DNA from 4 places in the Bradyrhizobium canariense genome. Region 3 is predicted to be linked to each of the others. Evidence: predicted binding sites of a transcription regulator. Region 3 holds the regulator's gene; each other region holds the start of a gene.
What was found. The regulator PhoB, encoded in region 3, activates phosphate uptake and scavenging genes when phosphate is short. The targets are predictions, from matches to a motif close to TGTCATNNANCTGTCAT.
Positions count from the first base shown of each region.

Region 1 (5,117 bases), 380 kb from region 3:
TGGTGCTGACGGTGACGCAGATGCTGCGCAAGCAGGGCGTGGTCGGAAAATTCGTGGAATTCTTCGGCCCCGGTCTCGATTACCTCTCGGTCGCGGACAAGGCGACCATCGGCAACATGGCGCCGGAATATGGCGCTACCTGCGGCTTCTTCCCGGTCGATGCCGCGACCATCGATTACCTCAAGACTTCCGGCCGCGCCGCGCCGCGCGTGGCGCTGGTCACCGCCTACGCCAAGGCGCAGGGCCTGTTCCGTACCGCCAAGTCAGCTGACCCCGTCTTCACGGAAACGCTGACGCTCGATCTCGCGGATGTGGTGCCGTCGATGGCCGGACCGAAGCGTCCCGAAGGCCGCGTCGCGCTGCCCGCGGTTGCGGAAGGCTTTTCCGCCGCGATGGCCACCGAATACAAGAAGGCCGCCGACGCCTCGCATCGCTACGCGGTCGAGAATCGCGATTTCGATCTCGGCCATGGCGACGTGGTGATCGCGGCTATCACCTCCTGCACCAACACCTCCAATCCGAGCGTGCTGATCGGCGCGGGACTTTTGGCGCGCAACGCTGCCGCCAAAGGCCTGAAGGCGAAGCCGTGGGTCAAGACATCGCTGGCGCCGGGCAGCCAGGTGGTGGCGGAATATCTCGCCAATTCCGGGCTGCAGTCCGACCTCGACAAGGTCGGCTTCAATCTGGTCGGCTTCGGCTGCACCACCTGCATCGGCAATTCAGGTCCGCTGCCGGAAGACATCTCGAAGTCGATCAACGACAACGGCATCGTTGCCGCCGCCGTGCTGTCGGGCAACCGCAACTTCGAAGGCCGCGTCAGCCCCGACGTGCAGGCCAATTATCTGGCTTCGCCGCCGCTGGTCGTGGCGTACGCGCTGGCGGGAACGGTGACCAAGGATCTCGCGGTCGAGCCGATCGCCAACGGCAAGGACGGCAAGCCGGTGTACCTCAAGGACATCTGGCCGACGACGAAAGAGATCAACGCCTTGATGAAGAAGTTCGTGACCGCAACGATCTTCAAGAAGCGTTACGCCGATGTGTTCAAGGGCGACGCCAACTGGCGCAAGATCAAGACGGTCGAGAGCGAGACCTATCGCTGGAACATGAGCTCGACCTATGTGCAGAACCCGCCTTACTTCGAGGGCATGAAGAAGCAGCCGGAACCGATCGTCGATGTTGTCGATGCGCGGATCCTGGCGATGTTCGGCGACAAGATCACCACCGACCACATCTCGCCGGCCGGCTCGATCAAGCTGACCTCCCCGGCAGGAAAATTCCTCAGCGAGCATCAGGTGCGCCCCGCCGACTTCAATCAATACGGCACGCGGCGCGGCAATCACGAAATCATGATGCGCGGCACCTTCGCCAACATCCGCATCAAGAATTTCATGCTGAAGGGCGCCGACGGCAACATTCCCGAGGGCGGCTTGACCAAGCACTGGCCCGACGGCGAGCAGATGTCGATCTACGATGCCGCGATGAAGTATCAGGCCGAGAATGTGCCGCTGGTGGTCTTTGCCGGCGCCGAATACGGCAATGGCTCGTCGCGCGACTGGGCTGCGAAAGGAACGCGGCTGCTCGGCATTCGCGCCGTGATTTGCCAGAGCTTCGAGCGCATCCATCGCTCCAATCTGGTCGGCATGGGCGTACTGCCGCTCACCTTCGAGGATGGCGCCTCGTGGTCGTCGATCGGCTTGAAGGGCGATGAGACCGTAACGATACGGGGATTGCAGGGCGACCTGAAACCACGCCAGAAGCTGACGGCGGAGATCGTGTCCGGTGACGGTTCGCTGCAGCGCGTCTCGCTGCTGTGCAGGATCGATACCCTTGACGAACTCGAATATTATCGAAACGGCGGCATTCTGCAGTACGTGCTGCGCAAGCTGGCGGCGTAATGTGGATTGTGATGTGCCTCACTGCGAAGTGAGTAGCGGGTGAAGGGAAGGCGGCCTATGAAGAGGCCGCCTTCTGGCGTTAGAAGACCGGTCCGAACACGGTACCGCAGTTCAGATAGTTAACGATAACGGTGTGGGCACTTCCCGGTTTCCATCATGACAACGATAACGGCTTACAACTCCATTTCGCGATGGTCAGGTGCGCTTGGCATCTTCGCGGTTGTTGCGATCGTTCGCCCGGCTCACGCCGATCCGCGCGCGGTGGTGGAGTTGTTCACGTCGCAGGGTTGTTCGTCGTGTCCGCCCGCTGACAGGGTTATCGGCGAGCTTGCCAAGGATCCTTCGATTATCGCGCTGAGCATGCCGATCGACTATTGGGATTATCTGGGCTGGAAAGATACGCTGGCGGACTCGCGCTTCAGTGCGCGGCAGAAAGCCTATTCCCATATGCGCGGCGATCGCGACGTCTATACGCCGCAAGCCGTGATCAACGGATCAGTGCATGTGATCGGGAGCGATCGTGCCGGCATTGAAGGTGCTATCAGCGATACCGAAAAGGCCGAAGGTGTGATGTCGGTGCCGGTTTCGATGGCGGTGACCGGAAAGCAAATCAATGTTTCTGTCGCCGCCAGCAAAGATCCTGCGGTAACGCATGGCGAAGTATGGATATGTTCTGTCTCGAAGGCAGTGCCGATTTCAATCGGACGTGGTGAGAACAGAGGCCGTGAAATTACCTACCACAATGTGGTGCGTAATATTCTGAAGGTCGGCGACTGGAACGGCAGTCCCGGGAGCTGGAGTGTGCCGCTGGAAAATATTTCCCGTGAGGGAGTCGATGCCGCGGCGGTTTATGTCCAGGACGGCAATCGCGACAGGCCCGGCCCAATGCTAGGGGCGGCCTACACGTCGCTCCACTAAATTTCACTTCACCTAAATTCCATCCCTCCTCATTCCGGATCGCGCGTATAGCAAGCGAGGCCGGAATTCGTGACCTCGAGTATTTGATTCGGGGCCTTGCGCATCCGCGCCGGCTGTTGCCGACTTGGGACAAGGATGCTGTCAGATACGCCCGAGTCCGGGTCACACAGCCAGGGTGCAATCGCACATCGCAATGGCGGCGCGTCAAGCCTCTAGCCAAAAGCGCCGATACCCAAAAAAGAAAAAGGACCAACTTTCGTTGGCCCAGTGTGGGGATAAACTATCCTGCGAACAGGCCCGATCCCGACGACCCCGGGGGGCTGGGGGCTGAGGAATCCGGAATCGAAAGGACCGGGCCAACGCAGGGTTAACTTCTCGCAGTCCAGCGGGGCGGTCGATTGGCGGAAGTTGGGCGGTATTATGATTCTTCTAACGATCCCGTGACGGTATATTTCCCACCCCAAGGACATCAAATTGCACGTGAATCTTGCCGCGCCCGATACGGACCTCTTGCAGAGGCGGGCCGTCAGCGCAATCATGTCGAAGGGATGACAGGAGATGCCGCATGACCTCGATTTCGGAGGATGCCGAGCCAAGCGAGAATCGCGCGGCGGCGCGCAATGCCGCTGCGGGTGCAGTACCGAATCGCGTGACGTTCAATCGTCTCGAACTCAATCGAATTCTGAATTTATATGGACGCATGGTCACCGACGGCGAGTGGCGTGACTACGCCATCGATTTCCTGCGGGATCGCGCGGTGTTCTCGGTGTTTCGCCGCGCCTCCGAAGTCCCGATCTACCGCATCGAAAAAGATCCGCGGCTCGCGCGCAAGCAGGGCATGTACAGCGTGATCTCGGCGACCGGCCTGATCCTGCGCCGCGGCCATGAACTCGATCGCGTGCTGCTGGTGATCGACCGCAAGCTGGCGGTGGTTTAGCAGCAGCATCCGTCATTTTCGGACCAGCGCGCAGCGCTGGATCCGGAATCCAGGGGTTCAGGGAGCACCCTGCTGCGCGTCATTCCGGATTCGACGTCGCCCCGGAATGAGGACGATAAAAATTATCGCGAAATCTCTATCGGACCATCCGTCGGCACCGTGGTGCCGCCGTCGCCAAGCGCGCGCTGCATCATCACGGTGTCCAGCCAGCGGCCGAACTTAAGGCCGACATGGGGGTGCGTTCCGATCATCTGGAATCCGCACCTGGTGTGGACGCCGATTGATCCGGCGTTGGCGGAATCGCCGATCACCGCGATCATCTGCCGATAGCCACGCGCCTCGCATTCACTGATCAGCCGCTGCAGCAGTTGCAGGCCGATGCCGCGGCGATGAATCGCGGGCTGCAGATAGACCGAATTCTCCACCGTGAAGCGATAGGCCGGCCGCGGCCGGTAGGCGCCCGCATAGGCATATCCGACCACGCGGCCTTCGAGCGCGGCGGCGAAATAGGGAAAGCTGCCGTCTCTGAGCGCGGCGAAGCGCCGCGTCATCTCCGCCAGATCAGGCGGAATCAGTTCGAATGTCGCGGTGCCGTAACGGACCGCGTGATCGTAGATCTCGGTAATCAAGGGAAGGTCGGCCTCGGTGGCGGGCCGGATTTCAAGCGAGGACATCAGGCGAGACTATTTTTGCTTCGCGCAAAAGAAAAGCCCCGGCGATCAGGCCGGGGCTTCTATTTTTCAGAGGCTTCTATCTTCACATGAGCCTTGCGATCAGTCGCGCTGGCCGAGCAGCTGCAGCAGCAGCGTGAACAGGTTGATGAAGTTCAGGTAAAGCGACAGCGCACCCGAGATCGCCGCCCGCTCCGCCACGTCACCGCCCTGCGAGGCATAACCGTAGATGTAATCGTTCTTCAGCCGCTGGGTATCCCAGGCGGTGAGGCCCGCGAACACCAGCACGCCGACCACCGACACCAGGAACTGCAGCGCCGAGCTGGCGATGAACAGATTGACCAGGCTCGCGATGATGATGCCGAACAGGCCCATCAGCAGGAACGAGCCCATGCCGGTCATGTCACGCTTGGTGGTGTAGCCGAACAGGCTCAGCGCGCCGAACGATGCCGCGGTGATGAAGAACACCCGCACGATCGAGGTGTGGGTGTACACCAGGAAGATCGATGACAGCGAAATACCCATCAGCGCCGAGAATACCCAGAATAGCATCTGGGCGGTCGCCGGCCGCAGCCGGTTGAGGCCGGCCGAGATTACGAACACCATGACGAGCGGCGCCAGGATGAACAGCCACTTCAGGGGGCTCACGAACATCGCGTAACCGAACGGCGTCAGGAACGCGTTGCCGATCTTGGC
Region 1 covers NZ_LT629750.1:5,144,451-5,149,567, reverse strand. The annotation lists gene acnA (aconitate hydratase AcnA) at 1-1,895, shown strand, start outside; gene BLV09_RS24410 (DUF1223 domain-containing protein) at 2,052-2,813, shown strand; gene BLV09_RS24405 (DUF2794 domain-containing protein) at 3,379-3,750, shown strand; gene BLV09_RS24400 (GNAT family N-acetyltransferase) at 3,873-4,424, opposite strand; gene BLV09_RS24395 (Bax inhibitor-1/YccA family protein) at 4,524-5,117, opposite strand, start outside.
Region 1: the regulator PhoB is predicted to act here: its motif matches at 3,351-3,367, upstream of BLV09_RS24405 (DUF2794 domain-containing protein).

Region 2 (5,117 bases), 550 kb from region 3:
TCGGGGCGGAGGTGAACTTAAGGACGCTGTTCACTTATTTCGGGCATTTCGTCAGCTATTTCGACCGTATTCTGACGCTCGATGACGGCAGGCGGGTGTGGACCAATATTCCGGAGTGGTTGTGGGGCTGGCGGAAATGGTCGCTGCTGCTGGGTGAGACGATCCTGATCAGCTATGTCGGCACGCTGTCCGGCGCGGTGCTGGGTTTCGCGTTCAATTTTTTCGCGGCTGAAAATACCTCGCCTGGCCCCCGGCTGCGCTTCATCATCAAGCGGCTGTTGGAATTCTGCCGGACGGTTCCCGATATTGTTTTCGCCCTGATCTTTGTTATCGCGTTCGGCCTTGGCCCGATGGCCGGCGTTCTCGCGATTACGATTCATTCCATCGGCGCGCTCGGCAAGCAATATGCCGAGATGGTCGAGAATATCGATATGAAGCCGGTTGAAGGCCTGCGATCCACCGGTGCAAGCTGGATATCGTGCATGCGGTTTGCGGTGCTGCCGCAGGTGGCTGCAGGCTTTGCCAGTTACACACTGCTGCGCTTTGAAATCAATGTGCGTAGCGCCTCGGTAATGGGTTTCGTCGGCGCCGGCGGCATCGGGCTGGAGCTCATCACGGCGATCCGCAAGTTCTACTACTCGGATGTGAGCGCCATCCTGCTGATGGTCGTTCTCACCGTCTTCGTCATCGACATCAGCACGGGCTGGATACGCGGGCGGTTGTTTGGCGGGGATCGTCGCGCATGAGCAAGCTCTCAATGCTGGAGCCCGAGGGACTGCGCGCGCGATATCCGGACATCTTCGAGCGGCCGGCGTCGGCGCGGCTTGCATGGCCCGTGATGCTGCTCGTTGTATTTGCGATTTTCGTATTTGGCCTGGTTCACCTTGGCTTCTCGCCCTTGCGCATGCTGAACGGCTTTCACGAGCTGGGCTGGATCACGCTGATGATGCTGCCGCCCAATCCGGGCTCGTCACTGCCGACCTACATGAACGCGCTCGGCGAAACCCTGTCGATCGCGCTATTGGGCACCACGCTTGCCGCCGTGTTCGCGCTGCCGGTCAGCCTGCTGGCAGCAAAGAACATCGTACCGTCGAATATCTTCCGTTTTCCCATTCGCCGTTTCCTCGATACCATCCGTGGCGTCGATACGCTGATCTGGGCGCTGGTCTGGATCAACGTCGTCGGTCTTGGCCCGTTCGCCGGCGTGCTCGCCATCGCCGTGTCGGATTTTGGCGCGCTGGGCAAGCTGTTCTCCGAGGCCATCGAAGGCGCGGACCGCAAGCAGGTCGAAGGCATTCGCGCCGTCGGCGGCAATGCGCTGCACGAGATACGCTTTGGCCTGATGCCGCAGGTGTTTCCCGTCATCGCAGGACAGGTGCTTTATTTTATCGAGTCGAACACCCGTTCGGCGACCATTATCGGCATTGTCGGCGCAGGCGGTATTGGCCTGCAACTGGCCGAACAGATCCGCGTGCTGGAATGGCAAAAAGTGTCGTTCCTGATTCTGATGATCCTGATCGCGGTCGCCGTGATCGACTGGATCTCAAGCAAGCTCCGCTTCGCCATCATCGGCCCGCGCGCGGTCGCCTAAACGTTCTCGACGAGGAACTCGACACGCTCGGCAGCAAAGCGTGAGCGCTTGGTGACGAGCGGTTGGCCATCGGTATCGACGTCGGTGGCGTCGACCACCAGGATGGGGCGCCCAAGCGCGAGGTCCAGCCGCGCGGCGTCGGTGGCATCGACGATGGCCGCGGTGATCCGGGTGGAAGCCCGGCGATAGTCGCGAACGCCGTAATGCGCGAGCAGCTTCGTCATTGAGCGCGCACTGGCGAAGACACTCCCGGCACCGGGAAAGTGTTCCGCGGAGAGCCACGTGGTGCTGATGCAGACGGGCGTGCGATCGGCCAGCCGCAACGCTTCGATCCGGATCAACGGCGCGCCGCTCTTCAAGCCGAGCTGCCGTGCCAGTTCGCGGCTCGCCGGTTCCTCGGAAGCGTCGATCAACTGACCGCGCGGCTCGCGGCCGCCGGCGCCGACGATTTCGGAAAAGCGCGTGCGCGAGCGCAGCGGATAGGCGATCCGCGTGGCCTCCACATAGGTGCCGCTGCCGCGCTCGGCCCGCACCAGGCCGCGTTCGGCCAGCGTCGCCAATGCCCTGCGAACCGTGTGACGGTTGACCCGATAGGTCTCGGCAATTTCCATCTCGCCCGGCAGCTTCTCGCCGGCGGCAAAGCTACCATTGGCGATGCCGCGCTCGATCCCATCGGCGACCTGCCGCCACAAGGCCACGCCGGACGCGGTCTCCTGCGTGGTCATGGCGTGGAACAGCCGGGAAAAGGCATCGGGAACATCATTTTGTCATGAAACATTCATTGGCACAGCCTGGCAAGTTGTCTATTATCATAGACAACTTGATTCAGGCAAGGCTGCAGGCATGGCAATGGACGACGATGGCAAGCAGGCGCAACGCAAGGCGGCGATGGCGGTGCTGGCGCATTCCGATGTCGCGCACATTGCCGCGCGGCTTGATGCGATTACCTTGCCGGCGCACGAAAATCTGCGCCAGCCGGAAAATGGCCTCGTCATGGTGCGCGGCCGCGTCGGTGGCGAGGGCGCGCCGTTCAATCTGGGCGAGGCCACGGTCTCGCGCGCGGCGGTGCGGCTTGCGACCGGTGAGGTCGGCTTTGGCTACACACTCGGCCGCGACCGGCAGAAGGCGCACATGATCGCGCTGTGCGATGCCCTGATCCAAAGCGCCGACCATGCCGGCGCTGTCGAAGCGCAGGTGCTCGCACCGCTGCGCGCAGCCGTTGCCTCCGAACGAAATCGGAAGGCGGCGGAGACCGCGGCAACGCGGGTCGAGTTCTACACGCTGGTGCGCGGCGAGGGTTAACCGATGACAACAGTTGCCGAAATGCCAGCGGGTTTTGCCGACAAGGTCGCGTCTGCGCAAAATACCTTTCGCTCTGTCATGGATGCGATGGCGCGGCCCGGCAGCGTGCAGCGCATTTCTGCTGTAAGCGGAGCGCCGTCCGGCATGATGCGCGGCATCGCCGCCATCGCGCTCACCTTGTTCGATCACGACACGCCGCTTTGGCTCGACCCGTCGATGTCAGAGACGCCGGACGTATCGAAATGGCTCAAATTCCACACCAGCGCGCCTGTTGTCGCAGACTCCTCGATCTGCAGTTTTGCGTTGATCGGCGATGCAAAGGCGCTTCCCCAACTCAACCGCTTTGCGTTTGGCAGCAACGAATATCCCGATCGCTCCACCACGCTGATCCTTCAAGTCGACAGTCTGACAGAGGGGCAAGCTGTTGAACTGCGCGGCCCGGGCATCGACGGCAGTACCGTCTTGCAGGCGACGATCGAACCTTCGGACCTGTTCGAGCGGCTCACCGTCAACGCCACGCTGTTTCCGCGCGGCATCGATATCGTGCTGGTTCATGACGATTGCATTGTGGCGATCCCCCGCACCACGCGGTCTGTCGCCAAAGGAGGCTAACGCATGTATGTCGCCGTCAAGGGAGGCGAACGCGCCATCGAGAACGCGCATCGGCTGCTGGCGCATGAGCGCCGCGGTAATCGCGAAATTCCGGAGGTCTCGCTTGCCCAGATCTCCGAACAACTCAGCCTTGGCGTCGATCGAGTGATGACCGAAGGCTCGCTTTACGATCGCGAACTTGCGGCGCTCGCCATCAAGCAGGCGCGCGGCGACATGATCGAGGCGATCTTCCTGGTCCGGGCCTTTCGCGCCACCTTGCCGCGCTTCGGCGCCACCGAGCCGGTCGATACCGGCAAGATGGCCGTGCGGCGCCGGATATCCTCGACGTTCAAGGATATCCCGGGCGGCCAGATTCTCGGACCCACGTTCGACTACACCCATCGGCTGCTCGATCCGCAACTCGCCGAGGGTCTTGTTCCCGAGCCGCCCGCGACATCAGATGTCTCCGTTACGGTGATGCCGCGTGTCACCGACATCCTCGGCCGCGATGGCCTGATCGAAACCTCGCCGCAAGCCGATGCCGATGCTCCCGTGGGTGATCTGACGCGCGAACCCCTGAGCTTTCCCGCCGACCGCGACCTGCGGCTGCAGAACCTGGCGCGCGCCGACGAGGGTTTTCTGCTCGCCTTAGGTTATTCCTCGCAGCGCGGCTACGGCCGCAACCATCCCTTTGCCGGCGAAATCCGGCTCGGTGAGGTCGAGGTGGAATTCATGGCCGAAGACGTCGGCTTTGCGGTGCCACTCGGCTCGATCACGCTGACCGAATGCCAGATGGTCAACCAGTTCAAGGGTTCGGCGACGGAGGCGCCGTGCTTTACGCGCGGCTACGGGCTGGCGTTCGGGCATAGCGAGCGCAAGACCATGTCGATGGCGCTGGTGGATCGCACCCTGCGCGCCCGCGAGCTTGGCGAAGAAATTTTGGCGCCGGCCCAGGACGAGGAGTTTGTGATGTCGCATTCCGACAATGTGCAGGCGACCGGATTCGTCGAACATCTGAAACTGCCGCATTATGTCGACTTCCAGTCCGAACTCGGCCTGCTGCGCAAGCTGCGCAAGGAATTCAACGAGGCGGCGGAGGCTTCATCGCCGCTGCAGGAGGCCGCGGAATGAACGCGCCGACCTATAACTTCGCTTATCTGGACGAACAGACCAAGCGGATGATCCGCCGTGCGATCCTGAAAGCGATCGCTGTTCCCGGCTATCAGGTGCCGTTCGCCAGCCGCGAGATGCCGATGCCCTACGGCTGGGGCACCGGCGGCGTGCAGGTGACGGCTGCCATACTTGGGCCGGACGACGTCTTGAAGGTGATCGATCAGGGCTCCGACGACACCACCAACGCGATCTCGATCCGCAAGTTCTTCGCCAAGACCGCCGGTGTTGCGACCACCACCAGCACGGCGGATGCGACCGTGATCCAGACCCGGCATCGGATTCCCGAAGCGTCGCTGCATTCGGGCCAGGTGCTGGTCTATCAGGTGCCGATCCCCGAACCCCTGCGCTTTCTTGAACCGCGCGAGACCGAAACACGGCGCATGCATGCGCTCGGCGAATATGGATTGATGCACGTCAAGCTCTATGAGGACATCGCCCGCTTCGGCCATATCGCGACTTC
Region 2 covers NZ_LT629750.1:4,211,188-4,216,304, reverse strand. The annotation lists gene phnE (phosphonate ABC transporter, permease protein PhnE) at 1-746, shown strand, start outside; gene phnE (phosphonate ABC transporter, permease protein PhnE) at 743-1,591, shown strand; gene phnF (phosphonate metabolism transcriptional regulator PhnF) at 1,588-2,316, opposite strand; gene phnG (phosphonate C-P lyase system protein PhnG) at 2,435-2,893, shown strand; gene phnH (phosphonate C-P lyase system protein PhnH) at 2,897-3,505, shown strand; gene BLV09_RS20120 (carbon-phosphorus lyase complex subunit PhnI) at 3,509-4,615, shown strand; gene BLV09_RS20115 (alpha-D-ribose 1-methylphosphonate 5-phosphate C-P-lyase PhnJ) at 4,612-5,117, shown strand, end outside.
Region 2: the regulator PhoB is predicted to act here: its motif matches at 2,357-2,373, upstream of phnF (phosphonate metabolism transcriptional regulator PhnF).

Region 3 (5,117 bases):
GCACCACGGCCTTCAGACCGATCAGCAATCCCTCGCCGCGCACCTCCGTGAGCACCTTGGGATAACGATCGACCACTGAAGCCAGTTTCTGTTTGAGCAGCAGCGACATCTTCTGCGCGTGCTCGAAAAAGCCAGGCTTGAGCATGACGTCGAGCACCGCGTTCGCGGCGGCGACGGCAAGCGGATTGCCGCCGAACGTCGAACCGTGCGAACCCGGCGTCATGCCGGATGCAGCTTCCGCCGTCGCGAGACAAGCCCCGATTGGAAAGCCGCCGCCAAGCGCTTTCGCCAGCGGCATCACATCGGGCGTAACGCCGAGGCGTTTATAGGCGAACAGCTCGCCGGTGCGGCCCATACCGGTCTGCACTTCGTCGAAGATCAACAGCAGGCCGTTGTCGTCGCAGAGCTGGCGCAACGCCTTGAAGAATGCATGCGGTGCGGCACGCACGCCGCCTTCGCCTTGCAGCGCCTCGATCAGGATGCCCGCGGTCTGCGGACCGATCGCTTTCTTGACGGCGTCAAGATCGCCAAGCGCGACCTGGTCGAAGCCATCCAGCGGCGGCCCAAAACCTTCGAGATATTTCGGTGAGCCGGTCGCCGCCAGCGTCCCCAGCGTTCTGCCGTGAAACGCGCCTTCGAACGTGATGATGCGATAGCGTTCGGGGCGACCTTTGGCGGCGTGATATCTGCGCGTGATCTTGATCGCGCATTCCATCGCCTCGGCGCCGGAGTTGGCGAAGAACACGAAGTCGGCAAAGCTTTGTTCGCACAGTCTTGCGGCGAGCCGTTCGCCATCCGGGCTCTTGAACAAATTGGACATGTGCCACAGCTTGGTGGCCTGTTCCTGCAGGGCTGCGACCAGATACGGATGCGCGTGGCCGAGTGCGTTTACCGCAACGCCGGAGGTGAAATCGAGATAGCGCTCACCGTTGGTTGCGATCAGCCATGCGCCTTCGCCGCGCTCAAAACCGAGATCGACTCTGGCAAATACGGGAAGCAAATGCGACGTGGCGCTCTTGGTCATGGCGATCACTGAAAGTTAGAGCCGACTGCAATGCGCGAATTGCGCGATGCAGCAACAATAGGCCGGAAAACAAAACGTGCCGCCTTTTAGGGGCGGCACGTGGCGGGCATTCTATGCGCACGGCGATAAGTGTCAACCGGCCACAGGGCGTCCAAACTGCCACTGTCAAGATTCCGAATCTCCGTAAGATCCCGGTGCGGTGGAAAAATCGAATTGCAATGATTAAATCACGGAACATGTGGACGCACAGACGCGGACTCTTGCGCCCGAGTCACGCCATATTGTAGCGTCTGGGCTGTCGGGTACGACATCTCGTGCGGCGGATCTGATCCTCTAAGTCCTATGTGTTCGGCGTACACGTTCGGGCGCGCTTTCTGCGCCCGGCGAGGGCTAAGGGATTCTGACCGCAGGGATTTTTAGAGATTTAGATCGCAGCGCCGTCCCAGGTAATGGCCGGTGCGACGCGAAGGGATGAATGCGATGACGGTATTGACCTGGTCGGACGATCGCGTCGAGCAACTCAAGAAGCTCTGGGAGGCCGGACTTTCGGCCAGCCAGATCGCGGCGGAACTCGGAAATGTGACGCGAAACGCCGTGATCGGTAAGGTGCATCGGCTTGGCCTTTCCGGCCGCGCCAAGAGCCCCTCTTCGGCAGCGCCACGCCAGCGCAAGGCGCGGCCGGCCCAGCACATGATGCGGGTTTCGCGGCCGGTCTCACGCGGCAACACTGCACTGGCCCATGCCTTCGAAGTCGAGATGGAGCCGGATCCGATCGCCTATGACAACGTGGTGCCGATGAGCCAGCGCCTGTCGCTGCTGGAGCTCAACGAGGCCACCTGCCATTGGCCTGTCGGCGACCCTTCCAGTCCGGAGTTTTTCTTTTGCGGCGGCAAGGCGCTGTCCGGCCTGCCCTATTGCGCGCATCACTCGCGGGTGGCCTATCAGCCCGCCGGCGACCGCCGCCGGCAGCCGTCGAAGCCGGCGCGGTAAGATCGACTTACGACGATTTATCTGCGAAGATTTGTTGCCGTCCCGGCAAAATGCCGGGACCTATAACCACCGGCGTTCGTGGTTATGCAAGCTGGCCACTTCGGCTCATTAAAATTTTACATCAGGGGTTATGAGTCCTGGCGATGGCCGGGACGAGAGCTATTTAATGCGGCTCGTTACTCGACCTTCGCAAAGCGGTCGTCGAGCGCGTAGCCGGCACCACGCACGGTGCGAATAGGATCCTGTTCACGGCCCGGATTGAGCAGCTTGCGCAGCCGTCCGATGTGCACATCCACCGTACGCTCATCGATATAGATATCGCGGCCCCATACGCTGTCGAGCAATTGCTCGCGGCTGAACACCCGTCCCGGATGCTCGAGGAAAAATTCCAATAGCCGGTACTCGGTCGGACCGAGATCGATCGGACGCCCCGAACGCGCGACGCGGCGCTTCTCGCGATCGAGCTCGATATCGCCATAGGTGAGTACGGTGGCGAGGCGTTCGGGACTGGCGCGGCGCAAAAGACCCTTTACCCGCGCCAGCAATTCCGGCACCGAGAACGGCTTGACGATGTAATCGTCGGCACCGGTCGCAAGCCCCCTGACCCGCTCGCTTTCTTCGCCGCGCGCGGTCAGCATGATGATCGGAAGCTGCCTGGTCTCAGGCCGCGCCCGCAACCTTCGGCACAGCTCGATCCCGGACAACCCCGGCAGCATCCAGTCGAGCACGATCAGATCCGGAACACGTTCCTTCAGCCGTGTGTCGGCGTCATCGCCGCGCCCGACCGTTTCAACGTCATAGCCTTCGGCGTCCAGGTTGTAGCGCAGCAGCGTGGTAAGCGCTTCTTCGTCTTCAACCACCAGAATGCGCGCGCTCATATGCAGCCTTCCCTCAGTTTCCGGGTACGGTTGTGGCAAACGTCGTCATGTCGCCCTTCGGGCGCTTGTCGAGTATCTGCTGACCTTCGATCATGTAGAACACGGTTTCCGCAATATTGGTGGCATGGTCGCCGATCCGCTCGATGTTCTTGGCGCAGAACATCAGATGGATACAGAAGCTGATGTTGCGCGGATCTTCCATCATATAGGTCAGGAGTTCGCGGAACAGCGACGTGCAGATCGCGTCGACTTCCTCGTCGCCCTTCCACACCGTCATCGCCGCCGGCAAATCGTGCGCCGCATAGGCATCGAGCACGGATTTAACCTGCGACTGCACCAGGTCGGTCATATGCTCGAGGCCGCGGATCAGCTTCAGCGGCTGAAAATCGCTCTCCAGCGCCGCGACCCGCTTGCCCATGTTCTTGGCAAGATCGCCGATCCGCTCGAGATCGGTCGCGACCCGCATGGCGCCGACGATCTCGCGCAGATCCACCGCCATCGGCTGACGCCGCGCAATGGTCAGAACCGCGCGTTCCTCGATCGTGCGCTGCAGATTATCGATCTCAATATCCGAAACCACGACATGCTTGCCCAGCGCGACGTCACGACGGATCAGCGCATCGACGGATTCGGTAATCATGCGCTCGGCAAGGCCACCCATCTCGGCGACCAGCCTGGTTAGTTCCTGAAGATCGCTGTCGAACGCCTTGGCGGTGTGCTCAGAAGCCATGTTCTATCTCCTCAGCCGAACCGGCCGGTGATGTAATCCTGGGTGCGTCGATCGCTCGGCGAGGTGAAAATCTTGTTGGTGTCGTCGAACTCGATCAGCTCGCCGAGATACATGAAGGCGGTCTTGTCCGAGACGCGGGCGGCCTGCTGCATGTTATGGGTCACGATGGCGATCGTATAGTGCTCGGCCAGTTCCTGAATCAACTCCTCGACCTTGGCGGTCGAAATCGGATCGAGCGCCGAACATGGCTCGTCGAACAGGATCACTTCGGGCCGCACCGCGACGGTACGGGCGATGCAGAGCCGCTGCTGCTGGCCGCCGGACAGGCTGAGACCAGAGGCGTTCAGCTTGTCCTTGACCTCGTTCCAGAGCGCGCCGCCGCGCAACGCCTTCTCCACGCGGTCGTCCATTTCGGATTTGGAAATCTTCTCATAAAGACGGATACCGAAGGCGATGTTTTCATAGATCGTCATCGGAAACGGCGTCGGCTTTTGAAATACCATGCCGACGCGCGCGCGTAGCAGATTGAGATCGAGCTTGGGATCGAGAATGTTGGTCTGGTCGAGCATCAACTGGCCGACGGCGCGCTGCCCCGGATAGAGATCGTACATCCGGTTGAAAATCCGCAGCAATGTCGATTTGCCGCAACCGGACGGACCGATAAAAGCGGTGACGCGATTGGTGCCGAGCGTCAGATTGATGTTCTTCAGCGCATGATGCTCGCCGTAATAGAAGTTCAGGTTGCGCACGCTGACTTTGGCCGGGGCATCCGGCAACGGCGCCGCAGGAACGGGTCCGCTCGAACTACCCACGGATACAGAGACTTCGTTCATTTTGCAGCCCTCTCGGCGCCAAGATAACGCGCGCCAATATTCAACGCGAGTACGGTTAGAGTAATAAGCAAGGCCCCGCTCCAGGCGAGTTCCTTCCAATAAGCGTAGGGGCTTTGCACGAAGTTGTTGATGGTCACCGGCAGGTTGGCCATCGTCTTGGTCAGATCGAGGCTGAAGAACTGGTTGCTCAGCGCGGTGAACAATAGCGGCGCGGTCTCGCCGGCAACACGCGCGGTTGCGAGCAGGACGCCTGTGATCAGGCCGGAGCGTGCAGCCCGGTAAGCGATCCGCTTGATAACGAGCGAACGCGGCAGCCCCAGCGCCGATGCCGCCTCGCGCAACGGGTTGGGCACCAACAGCAGCATATCTTCGGTGGTGCGGAGCACGACAGGGATGACGATCACGGCCAGCGCCAGTGCACCGGCCAGGGCCGAGAACCCGCCCATCGGCACCACGACGGCGCCATAGATGAACAGGCCAATGATGATGGAGGGTGCGCTGAGGAGAATGTCGTTGATGAAGCGGATCACCGAGGTCAGGTGATCATGCTTGCCGTATTCGGCGAGATAGGTGCCAGCGAACAGGCCAAGCGGCGCGCCAATGCCGACGCCGATCACGGTCATGATGACCGAACCGATGATCGCGTTCAGCAAGCCGCCTTC
Region 3 covers NZ_LT629750.1:4,764,183-4,769,299, forward strand. The annotation lists gene BLV09_RS22690 (aspartate aminotransferase family protein) at 1-1,024, opposite strand, end outside; gene BLV09_RS22695 (GcrA family cell cycle regulator) at 1,505-2,014, shown strand; gene phoB (phosphate regulon transcriptional regulator PhoB) at 2,191-2,892, opposite strand; gene phoU (phosphate signaling complex protein PhoU) at 2,906-3,622, opposite strand; gene pstB (phosphate ABC transporter ATP-binding protein PstB) at 3,634-4,455, opposite strand; gene pstA (phosphate ABC transporter permease PstA) at 4,452-5,117, opposite strand, start outside.

Region 4 (5,117 bases), 550 kb from region 3:
CGGGAAGGATGGATACGGCTGCTGTCATGGTGGCGGTAGCTTTAGCGCCTTGTGCCAGGCAAAAATAAAAGAGCCGGGTCGGTGGACCCGGCTCTCGTGTCGCGTTCCGCGATCAGGATGCCTTCTTGCGCAGATTGTCGACGAACTTAATCAGCTCGATGGTCTTGTTGTAGTCGTCGTTGGTGACCGTCTGCCACGGCAGGTTCTTGCCGTCGGAAAGCTTCTTGAAAGCTTCCTTGTCCTTTTCCGATGCATCGAGGAACGCCTTCTTGATTGCGGCCTTCATATCCTCGGGCAAGTCGCTCAGATAGGCATAGGGCGAATTGATGATGAGATCGGACTTCACGATGATGCGGAAGTCTTCTTTCTTCAGCGGCGTACCGTCGCTCGACTTGACCATGTTCTTTGAGAGCATGCGCGTCAGGTTGGAATCGTCATCGGCGTTCCACCAATTGGCGCAAACGTCGACGGTGCCCTGCGCCAGCGCCAGCACGGCGTTCTCATGGCTGCCGGTGAACACCACCTGCGAGAAGAATGTATCGGGATCGATGCCCATCTGATTCATCTTGAAGCGGGGCATGTTGTTGCCGGAGGTCGAGTTGGGATCGACCAGGCCGAGGTTCTTGCCCTTGAGGTCCTCGATCTTTTGATAGGGGCTCTTGGCGAGAACGTAGAACACCGAATAGTAGCCTTTGGAGCCGTCGGAATTGACGTCGATCACAAAGGCGTCGGTCTTGACACCGGTAAGGCGGGCGCGGGCAAACGACGCCGGTCCGTAGTAGCCGATCTGGATGTTGCCGGCGCGCTGCCCTTCGATGACCGCGGCATAGTCGTTGGCGACGCGCAGCGTGACCTTGATGCCGAGTTCCTTCGACAGATAGTTCACGAACGGCGTGTAGCGCTCGGTGACTCCCGAGCCATTCTCGGCCGGAATAACCGCGAAGGTGATTTCCGGGTATTTGGCTTTCCAATCTTCCGCTGACGTCGCGGTACGGACAAAGGCCAGCGACGCTGCGCTGGCAAGAACGGTACGACGAGTGATCATGATCAAGTTCCCTCTGGTGGTACGCTATCGGCCGATGGCGGGCTTGCGATGGCCGCGTTGGATAGTCGCGCTTCTCAGGCCGCGGCTGCGGTGCCGAGAACCGGAACGGTTGCATCGTCGGGCAGGTGCGACGGCGCGCTGCCCATCACTTCGCCACCCATGACTTCATTGGCTTCGAGATCGTACAGTTCGCGCGCGATATGGTCGGTCAGCGTCGCCGGCGCGCCGTCGAACACCACGCGGCCGGCCGACATGCCGATCAGACGGTCGCAATAACCGCGCGCCAGTTCGAGCGAATGTAGGTTGCACAGAATCGTAATTCCGAAATGCTTGTTGATGCGCAGCAGCGCATCCATCACGATCTTGGTGTTGCGCGGATCGAGCGAGGCGATCGGCTCGTCGGCGAGAATGATATCCGGCTGCTGGACCAGCGCGCGGGCGATCGCGACGCGCTGCTGCTGGCCGCCCGAAAGCTGGTCGGCGCGCTGCGCGGCGAGGGAAGCCATGTCGAACTGCTCGAGCGCCGACATCGCCAGCGCCTTGTCCGCTTCCGGCCAAAGCTGCGCCAGCGATCGCCACGCCGGGATTTCGGCCAACCGGCCCATCAGCACGTTGGTCAGGACATCGAGCCGGCCCACCAGATTGAATTGCTGGAAGATCATCGCCGACCGCGCACGCCATTGCCTCAAGCTTCTGCCGTGCAGCGCCGTCACGTCAAGATCATCGAACAGGATTCGTCCCGAGGTCGGTTCGGCAAGGCGGTTGACCATCCGCAGCAGCGTCGATTTGCCGGCGCCGGACCTTCCGATCACACCGACAAAGCTGCCCGGCCCGACCGAGAACGACGCATTGTCGACCGCGGACTTCGTGCCGAAACGGCACGTCAAACCTTCCACCACCAACATGCAATGCTCCAACGTAGCCGTGGACCATCGCTAACGACTGAATTTTACACTTGTGTGACAGTCACGCTGCGGTGCGGCAATCGTCCACACCCGAGACGACGTCATCCATCCGTCATGCTGTTGTCACGAAGCCCATTGATGACGTGCAGGCTTTTGGTAAACCCGTATCGTTTTTGTGAAAGCTCGCATGGCCGGCAAAATGCTCTCCGTTGACCCGACGGTCGATCCCACCGCGAAAATCCAGGACGCCCGGCTGGGCGTCTATTGCGAAGTCGGCGCCCGGACGAGCCTGCTCGACGTGGTGATGGGCGATTACTCCTATGTCGTGAATGACTCCCAGATCACCTATACGACGATCGGAAAGTTCTGCTCGATCGCGGCGATGACCCGGATCAACCCCGGCAATCACCCCATGCACCGAGCCACGCAGGCGCATTTCACCTATCGCGCCAGCGCCTATTTTCCGGGCGAGAGCGACGATGCCGAATTCTTTGAGTGGCGTCGCGCGCATCGCGTCCATATCGACCATGACGTCTGGATCGGACACGGCGCCATCGTGCTGCCGGGCCGCAACATCGGCACCGGCGCCGTGGTGGCGGCTGGTGCCATCGTGACCAAGGACGTCCCGGCCTACAGCATCGTCGGGGGAAATCCGGCACGCCCGATCAAGCAGCGGTTTCCGCAAGCCGTCGCCGATCGATTGGCGGCGCTTGCGTGGTGGGACTGGGATCACGAAACGCTGCGCAGCGCGCTGCCTGATTTCCGCAAACTGGCTGTCGAGGAATTTCTCGAAAAATATGAGGCGATGAGCTCAAAGCTTTCGCCTGCTCAACAACGAAGGGCCGCGTCTTGACCGAGATTTTCATCGAAGGCGGCCGGACGCTTCTCGGCGGAGAGATTTGCGAGGCTTCACTGCAGATTTCAGACGGCAAAATCAGCGCCGTGGATTCCGAGCGTGGTCGCCGCTCGCTTGGCATCGATGCCGGCGGTCTTCTGGTGCTGCCGGGCATTATCGATCTGCACGGCGATGCCTTCGAACGCCAGATGATGCCTCGCCCGGGTGTCGATTTTCCCGTCGACGTGGCTCTGATCGACAGTGACCGGCAGGCCACCGCCAACGGCATCACCACGGTCTTCCACGCCACGACATGGTCCTGGGAGCCAGGTCTGCGCAGCGCCGGCAACGCGCGGCAATTGCTCGAGGCCATCGAGGCCTTGAGACCGCAACTCGCCGCCGATACCCGCTTCCACCTGCGGCATGAGACCTACAATCTCGATGCCGAAGCTGAAATTTGTCAGTGGCTGTCCGAGGGACGAATCGATCTGCTCGCGTTCAACGACCACATGGATTCGACCGTTGCGAGCCTCGCCAAGCCGCAGAAGCGCAACCGCATGGTCGAACGCACCGGTCTTTCCAACCAGGAGTTCGATGCGCTGGTGGAGCGCGTGGTTTGCCGCGCCCAGGACGTGCCGGCTTCGATCGCGCGATTGGCCAAGGCCGCGCGCGACGCCAACATCCGCACGCTGTCGCATGACGACGACACGCCCGACATGCGAAAGGCTTTTCGCGCGCAGGGCATCGCCATCGCCGAATTTCCGGTCAATGAGGAAACGGCGCGTGAAGCAGCCGAGGGCGGCGATTTCATCGTGTTCGGTGCGCCGAATGTGGTGCGCGGCGGCAGCCACACCGGCTGGACCAAGGCCAGCGACATGATCGAAAAGGGCTTATGCTCGGTCCTCGCTTCCGATTATTACTATCCGGCGCAATTGCTGGCCGCTTTTCGCCTGGCCGCCGACGGTGTGCTGCCCTTGCCTCGAGCCTGGGATCTGATTTCGGCCGCGCCTGCCCGCGCTGCGGGTCTTGCCGATCGCGGCGTTCTCGCGCCCGGCCATCGCGCCGATATCATCCTTGTCGATGACGAAAAGCCGCTGAGGCCGCGCCTTGTTGCCGTGATCGCCGCCGGCCGCCTGGTTCACATGACCGATACGCACCGCTTGATTCGGTCTTCGGTCGCGCCGCGCAAGGCAGTTGCGGTCGCGTGAGCCGGCTCTATTCTTGACTCATGACCGATACCCCCCGCTACGCGATCTATTATGCCCCGGCGCCCGGCAGTGAGCTCGATCGCTTCGGCGCCCATTTGCTCGGCTACGATACCTCCAGCGGCAAGGAACTGCCGTTTGCTGATGGCATCGAGCAGATGGCGCCGGATTGGCGGGAGCTAACCCAGGATCCGCGCAAATATGGCTTTCACGCTACGCTGAAAGCGCCGATGGCTCTGGCTGACGGCAAAACCGAAGCTGAACTGCTCGCAGCCGGCGAAGCATTCGCAAGCACCCCTCGACCGATTCCGGTCATCAAACCGGTCGTCAATTCGATCAGCGGATTTCTGGCTATCGTGCCTGCCGACCTTTCGGCTGAACTTGCCCGACTCGCCGCCGATTGCGTCCGTGAATTCGATTCATTCCGCACGCCGCTCACGCCGGAAGATCGAGCACGGCGAAATCCCGCCAAGCTGACGCCGAGGCAGCGGGAGTATCTCGATCACTGGGGATACCCCTACGTGATGGAGGAGTTTCGCTTCCACATGACGCTGACGGGAAGGCTTCCGCCCGAGCGGCGCGAGACGATCCTGCCGACGTTAAAAAGGCGATTTGTCACGCTCGAAATGACAACGCTTGCGCTCGACAGCATCGCCGTGTTCCGGCAGGACGACGCGGCGGCGCGGTTCCGAATCATTGGTCGCTGGCCATTGGCCGGCGATACGCGATAGGCCCGCCCGTCCCGCCAGCCCTGTTCTTGATTTGTTTATCGTTCGATGAGAACGTCGCGCGAACGTGCTGCCATCGATGAGTCGCTCAAAAACGACGATCTCATTCCGGTTCCAGATGAAATTGCCGCGCATCGCGCATGCGAGGGGGACGATCCGTGCTGGCAGCTATTGCCGCTCCATATCTTGATTCGCTCAATCCGGAGCAGCGGCGCGCGGTCGAGCACGGGGTAACCGCCGATGGCCACGTCGGCGCACCTTTGCTGGTGATTGCAGGCGCCGGCTCCGGCAAGACCAACACCCTCGCCCATCGCGTGGCGCATCTCATCGTCAACAACGCCGATCCGCGCCGAATCCTGCTGATGACCTTTTCACGGCGCGCGGCTGCCGAGATGGCCC
Region 4 covers NZ_LT629750.1:4,216,416-4,221,532, forward strand. The annotation lists gene phnE (phosphonate ABC transporter, permease protein PhnE) at 1-28, opposite strand, end outside; gene phnD (phosphonate ABC transporter substrate-binding protein) at 113-1,045, opposite strand; gene phnC (phosphonate ABC transporter ATP-binding protein) at 1,120-1,950, opposite strand; gene BLV09_RS20160 (chloramphenicol acetyltransferase) at 2,138-2,803, shown strand; gene BLV09_RS20165 (alpha-D-ribose 1-methylphosphonate 5-triphosphate diphosphatase) at 2,800-3,993, shown strand; gene BLV09_RS20170 (DUF1045 domain-containing protein) at 4,014-4,721, shown strand; gene BLV09_RS20175 (ATP-dependent helicase) at 4,880-5,117, shown strand, end outside.
Region 4: the regulator PhoB is predicted to act here: its motif matches at 2,050-2,066, upstream of phnC (phosphonate ABC transporter ATP-binding protein).